One region of the Aeromicrobium sp. EU05-FHT14F07 genome, then DNA from elsewhere that is predicted to be linked to it. Evidence: riboswitches for the same ligand, from Rfam matches in the RefSeq annotation. Region 1 holds a riboswitch; the other holds the start of a gene.
The links. Region 1 has a riboswitch for cobalamin ahead of AC3WRM_RS15350 (magnesium chelatase subunit D family protein). Riboswitches for the same ligand answer to the same signal wherever they lie in the genome.
Positions count from the first base shown of each region.

Region 1 (3,183 bases):
TGCGGCGACCGTCGTCGGTGATCGCCCGCGAGCGTCGGCCCGAGACCCCGGCACCGACGCCGTCGACCTGCAGCAGCCGTGCCCGCACGGGCTCGCCGGCTCCCACCGTCGACTCCTGCGCCTGACCGGAACCCTCCGGGGCGTCGCCCCCGGGCGGCGTGGGCGGGGTGGCGGGTGCCGAGGCGTCCGACGCGCTCTCGGGCGTGCCTCCAGGTCCGCCGTCGGGACCCCCACCGTCAGGGCCCCCGTCGTCGGGACCCTCGGGACCGTCGTCGGGCCCGCCTGCGGGCGGCTCGTCCGGTCCGAGCAGGTCGTCGAGCTGCGACTCGTCGAGGCCCGTCTCGTCGAACGGGTTGCGGCGTCGGCGGTGTGGCAGCGCCAGGCGGGCGGCGGCGCGGACGTCGTCGCGGGTGATGGTGGTGCGGCCGTGCCAGGCGGCGTGCGCGGCGGCCGTGCGTGCGGTGACGATGTCGGCACGCAGGCCGTCGACCTCGAAGGCCGCGCACAGCTCGGCGATCGAGAGCAGCGTGGCGTCGTCGAGCGCGACGTCGGCCACGAGCTGCTGCGCGCGGCTGATGCGTTCGGTGAGCGCGGCGTCCTGCTCGGCGAAGCGGGCGGAGAAACCGACGGGGTCGGCGTCGAACGCGAGCCGGCGGCGCACGACCTCCACACGCGCCTGCGGGTCGCGCGGGGCGGCCACCTCGACGGCCAGGCCGAAGCGGTCGAGCAGCTGCGGGCGCAGCTCGCCCTCCTCGGGGTTCATGGTGCCGATCAGCACGAACCGGGCAGCGTGCTCGACGGACACGCCGTCGCGCTCGACCGTCGAGCGACCCATCGCGGCGGCGTCGAGCAGCAGGTCGACGAGGTGGTCGTGCAGCAGGTTGACCTCGTCGACGTACAGCACGCCACGGTGCGCGCGGGCGAGCAGACCGGGCTCGTAGCGGGTGACGCCGCTGCCGAGCGCCTGCTCGAGGTCGAGGGAGCCGAGCACACGGTCCTCGGTGGCACCGACGGGCAGCTCGACGAGCCGCACCGGCCGCGTCTCGGACTCCGGGTCGGGACCGAACGGACCGTCGGGCGAGAGCGGTGCCGGGTCGGCGGGGTCGCTGGAGAACCGGTCGCCCTTCACGACGTCGATGGGCGGGAGCACCGCGGCGAGCGCCCGCACGAGCGTCGACTTGGCCGTGCCCTTCTCGCCGCGCACCAGCACCCCGCCGATCGCGGGCGAGATCGTCGTGAGGACGAGGGCCAGCGCCATGTCGTCCAGGTGGTCGGGCTCGGCACCGACGACGGCGGTGAAGGGGTAGTGCTGTGGCATGAGGGCTCCCGCTCGATCGCCATGGCTGGTGCGGCGCGAGGCCGGTCTTCGGACTTCCACCTCCAGGTGGTCACCGCAGCGGACCCTGTGCCGGACTTCCACCGGCTTCCCGATTCTCCCCAACCGTCTGGGGCACCTCGCGCGTGTGCAGTTTGTCCGAGCCAGGCTACCGGGGCACGCCGGGTCCGTGTGCAGGCACTAGCCTCGCCGGACATGAGCACCCCCCGTCGAGCCACCGGCCCCGTCGTCGTCGTGGGCGTCGGGGCGGACGGCTGGGCCGGCCTCGACGTCGCCCGTCGCGCCGCGGTCGAGGCCGCCGAGGTGCTCCTCGGCGGCGAGCGGCACCTCGCGCTCGTGCCGGCCGACGTCACGGCGGAGCGTCGGACGTGGCCGTCGCCGCTGCGCGAGGGACTGCCGGCGCTGCTCGACGAGCTGGACGGGCGCCGGGTCGTCGCGCTCGCGTCCGGCGACCCGCTCGTCTCGGGGATCGGGACGACCCTCGTGTCGCTGCTCGGCGCCGACCGCGTGGAGGTGCTGCCCGGCGTCTCGTCGGCGGCGCTCGCCCGCGCCCGCATGCGGTGGTCGGCGGAGACGTCGGAGGTGGTCACGCTGGTGGGCCGCGACGTGCACCGCCTCGTCACGCGTCTGCACCCCGGCGCCCGGCTGCTCGTGCTCTGCTCCGACGCGTCGACCCCGTCGCAGGTGGCCGCGCTGCTCGCGTCGCAGGGGTACGGCACGAGCGGCCTCAGTGCCCTCACGAACCTCGGCGCGGACGACGAGAGCCGGGTCGACGGCGTCGCCGCCACGTGGTCGGCGGACGTCGGACCGCTCACCGTGCTCGCCGTGCAGGTCGACGACGGTGCCCGCGTGCTGCCGCTCGTGCCCGGCCTGCCCGACGACGCCTTCGAGCACGACGGCCAGGTGACCAAGCGCGACGTCCGCGCGAGCGCCCTCGCCCGCCTCGCCCCGACCCCTGGGGCGCTGCTGTGGGACGTCGGCGCCGGTGCCGGCTCCGTCGCCGTCGAGTGGTCGCGCACGCACCCGTCGTGCCGGGCGGTGGCGGTCGAGCGCGACCCGGAGCGGGCCGAGCGGATCGGTCGGAACGCTCGCACGCTCGGCGTCCCCGACCTGCGCGTCGTGGCGGGCCCAGCGCCGGACGCGCTCGAGGGTCTCGACGCCCCCGACGCGGTGTTCGTCGGCGGGGGTGCCACCGTCGACGGCGTGCTCGACGCCTGCTGGGCGGCGCTGCGACCCGGTGGACGGCTCGTCGTCCACGGCGTGACGCTCGAGACCGAGCAGCTGCTCGTCGCGTGGCGCGGCAGGGTCGGGGGCGAGCTGGTGCGCCTGCTCGTGGAGACCGCCGCGCCGCTCGGCACCTTCACGTCGTGGACGCCGGCCCGGGCCGTCACGCAGTACTCCGTCGTCAAGGGGGCACAGGCATGACCGTGCACGTGGTGGGGGCCGGACCGGGCGCCGCCGACCTGCTCACCGTCCGCGCCGCGCGGCTGCTGGAGCGGGCCGACGTCGTCGTCTACGCCGGCACCTACGTCGAGGCCGTGCTGGAGCACTGCCGACCCGACGCGCGGCTCGTCGACACGCAGGACCTCGACCTCGACCAGATCACCGAGGTCGTGGTCGACGCCCACCGCGCGGGTCTGGAGGTGGTCCGGCTGTCGTCGGGCGACCCGTCGCTGTACTCCGCCCTCCACGAGCTGACCCGACGCCTGGACGCGGCGCACGTGCCCTGGGACGTCACGCCCGGGGTGCCCGCCTACGCTGCCGCGGCCGCCCGGCTCGGGGTCGAGCTGACCGTGCCCGAGGTCGTGCAGTCGGTCGTGCTGACGCGCACGCAGGCCCGGTCCACG
Region 1 is NZ_JBYTCR010000019.1:11,427-14,609, forward strand. It holds gene AC3WRM_RS15350 (magnesium chelatase subunit D family protein) at 1-1,318, opposite strand, end outside; cobalamin riboswitch at 1,341-1,473, opposite strand; gene cbiE (precorrin-6y C5,15-methyltransferase (decarboxylating) subunit CbiE) at 1,532-2,761, shown strand; gene AC3WRM_RS15360 (cobalt-precorrin-4/precorrin-4 C(11)-methyltransferase) at 2,758-3,183, shown strand, end outside.

Region 2 (3,183 bases), on a different contig from region 1:
GGCCTGGCCGTCGCCGTCGGACAGGACCACGAAGGAGGTGAAGGCCGCACAGAGCTGACCGACCACGACGCCGGCGAGGACGGTCCGCGAGGGTGGCAGCACACCGGAACGACCCGCGGCCAGCGCCAGCACGAGACCGAGCGCCCCGAGCGCCCCGAGGAAGGCGCCGAGCGTCAGGGACGCGGTCGACGCGAGGGCGCCGGCCCCGACTCCGAGGACCAGCACGCAGACCGCGCCGACCGCGGCTCCGCTGGAGATGCCGAGCAGGTAGGGATCCGCCAGCTCGTTGCGGGTGAGGGACTGCAGCACGGCTCCGGTGACGGCGAGTCCGGCACCGACCGCGGCCGCGCCGACCATGCGGGGGAGCCGCAGCTGCCACACGATCCGGTCCTGCAGGAGCGTCACCTCGCTGTCGCCGACCCCGACGCGACGCGCCACCACCTCGAGGACCGTGTGAAGCGGCACGTTCACCGAGCCGACGGCCAGCGCGGCGGCCATCGTCGCGAGGAGCAGGGCCACGAGGACGAGACAGGCCGGCGTCGCCGACCTGGGGCCGGTCCGATCCCGCACCGGGTGGGTCTCCCGCATCCTGACAGCCTCCTCAGCCCAGGTCCGTGAGCTGCTGGGCGAGGGTCGAGGCCCCCTCCACGAGCCGCACGCCGGGCGTCGACGCGCTGTACGGCACGGTGACCAACCGACCCTCGCGGACGGCACGCAGCGTCCTGAGCACCGGGTCCTTCTCGAGGTGGCCGCGCTTCTGCGCAGCCGAGGACCATGAGGCGTCGGCGAGCACGATCACGTCGGGATCGGCCGCGAGGACGTCCTCCCAGGGCACCTCGGACCAGCCGCCGTCGACGTCGGAGAAGACGTTGGTGGCCCCGACCGCGTCGAGCACGAGCTGCGGGCCGCCCTGGCCCGCCCCGGCCAGCGGTGTCCTGTCGCCGGAGTCGAACCAGAAGACGTCGAGCCCGTCCCCGGCCGCCTCGTCCTCCAGCTTCGTCAGGGTGTCGCGCTGCCGCTTCACGAGGGCGGTGGCGCGGTCGGTCACGTCGAAGACCTCCGCCACGGTCTCGACCTCGTCCCAGACGTCGTCGAACGCCACCCGGCCGTCGGCGTCCCGGCAGCCGAGGGGCGAGGTGTAGGTGGCGATCCCGAGGTCGGCGAGCTCGGACCGGGACGCTGCCGTCTCCTCGTCGAACGCGCTCGTGTACGAGGCGTAGACGAAGTCGGGCTCGGCCGCCAGGAGGGCCTCCTGGTCGGGGTACTCCTTCGCGATCACGTCGACGGAGGAGTAGGCGTCGGCGTGCGCGTCGGCGACCCGGTCGTCGAGGTAGGCGGTCCCGGCGAGCCTGTCCTCCAGGCCGAGAGCGAGCGCGACCTCCGTCGCGCCCTGGTTCATCGTGACGGCTCGACGCGGCGGGGCGTCGACGACGGAGGTGGTGCCGCAGTCGTCGACGGAGAGGGGGTAGCCGGCGGTGCCCCCGACGTCGGAGCGGTCGGCTCCGGGGGCGCCGGTGCAGGCGCTCAGCAGCAGGGCCGAGGAGAGGCAGGCGGCGAGGTGGACGGGGGTACGACGGATGGCCATGGTGGTGCCCTCTGGGGTCCGGGGGCTCCGTGCGCGAGAACCCCGGGTCGGGTGTCGCGACCTCGGCGAGGCCGCGGCCAGCAGGTCTTCGGACTCGGGATCAACCGGGCCAGGCACCTTCCCGGACCCGAGAGTCCAGTGGTGTCATGCCTGGCCCGTCACCCACACCGCTGCGCGTCAGTCCCGGATTCCCACCGGGTTCCCTGGTCCGACCGTGGCCGGACGCGACTGGCAGCCGCACCGTAGCAGCACCGAGGCGACGAGCGACCACGTGCCGAGGGCGCATCGTGCTCAGGCCGGTCGACCGACCCCGTACGGGTCGAAGGAGCTGCGGTGCTCGTCGACCTGGAGCGGTCGGCCGATCGGCGGGGCGGCACGCTGCGGGCAGCGAGGGCGGTCGCACGTGCGACAGCCAGGTCCGATCGGCATGACGTCCGGCTGGGCGAGGTCGAGCCCCGCGCTGTAGACCAGGCGCCCGGCCTGGCGCAGCTCGCAGCCCAGCCCGATGACGAACGTCTTGGCCGCGCTGCCGTAGCCGCCGCGCCGCCGGGTGACGGTCCGGGCCACCCACAGGTAGCGCTGGCCGTCGGGCATCTCCGCCACCTGCACGTCGACCTGTCCGGGGGAGGCGAAGGCGTCGTAGACGTTCCAGAGCGGGCAGGTGCCGCCGCTGCGCGAGAAGTGGAAGCCCGTGGCCGACACGCGCTTGGAGATGTTCCCCGCCTTGTCGACCCGCACGAAGATGAACGGCACGCCGCGCAGCTCGGACCGCTGCAGCGTGCTCAGCCGGTGAGCGACGGTCTCGTAGCCGACGCCGAAGTGCTCGGCGAGCACCTCGACGTCGTAGCGCAGCCGCTCGGCGGCGCGGAAGAAGGGGCGGTAGGGCAGGATCAGCGCGCCGGCGAAGTAGTGGGCCAGACCGATCCGCGCCAGGGCGCGGGTGGTGTCGTCCGGCCAGGTCTCGGCGTCGAGGACGGCGTCGAGGACGTCGCCCGCCTCCAGGTAGGCGAGCTGTGTCGCCATGCGGAACGCCTGCTGCCCAGGGCGGAGGTCGGGCGCGAGACGGAGCGTGCGTGTGGCCTCGTCGTACTCGAGGGTGCTGCGACCGTCGGCCGCACTGGCCGCGACGGTGACGCCGTGAGCGGTCTGCAGGTGACGTCGCAGGTGGCGGCGGACCTCGAGGCGTCGTGTCCCGATGGACCGCGCCAGGTCCTCCGCGGCCCGGTCGACAGGGTCGATGTAGTTCTGGTGCCGGTAGAAGAAGTCGCGGACGTGCTCGTGCGGCATGAGGGCCTGCGAGGCGGCGCGGCGGTCGGTCACGGCCTCCAGGTGGGCGACGGCGTCGCGGTAGCGCCGGTGCAGCTGCACGATCGCCTCCGCGACCTCGGGCATGGACCCGGCGACCTGCTGCAGGTCCGACAGCGGCAGGCCGGTGGCGCCGCTGGCCTCCGGCAGCGCCTCTCGCAGCTCCGCGAGCTGGCGGGCGGTGTCGCGGGGGCTGAAGAACGCCGGGTCGACGCCGAAGACCTCGGTGAGCCGCACCAGCACGGTGACCGTCAGCGGACGGGTGTCGTGCTCGATCTGGTTCAGGTAGCTGG
Region 2 is NZ_JBYTCR010000021.1:25,087-28,269, forward strand. It holds gene AC3WRM_RS16140 (FecCD family ABC transporter permease) at 1-588, opposite strand, end outside; gene AC3WRM_RS16145 (ABC transporter substrate-binding protein) at 602-1,585, opposite strand; cobalamin riboswitch at 1,648-1,833, opposite strand; gene AC3WRM_RS16150 (short-chain fatty acyl-CoA regulator family protein) at 1,877-3,183, opposite strand, start outside.
Region 2: it holds a riboswitch for cobalamin, as region 1 does, so the genes downstream of both, AC3WRM_RS16145 (ABC transporter substrate-binding protein) here and AC3WRM_RS15350 (magnesium chelatase subunit D family protein) in region 1, are expected to answer to the same signal.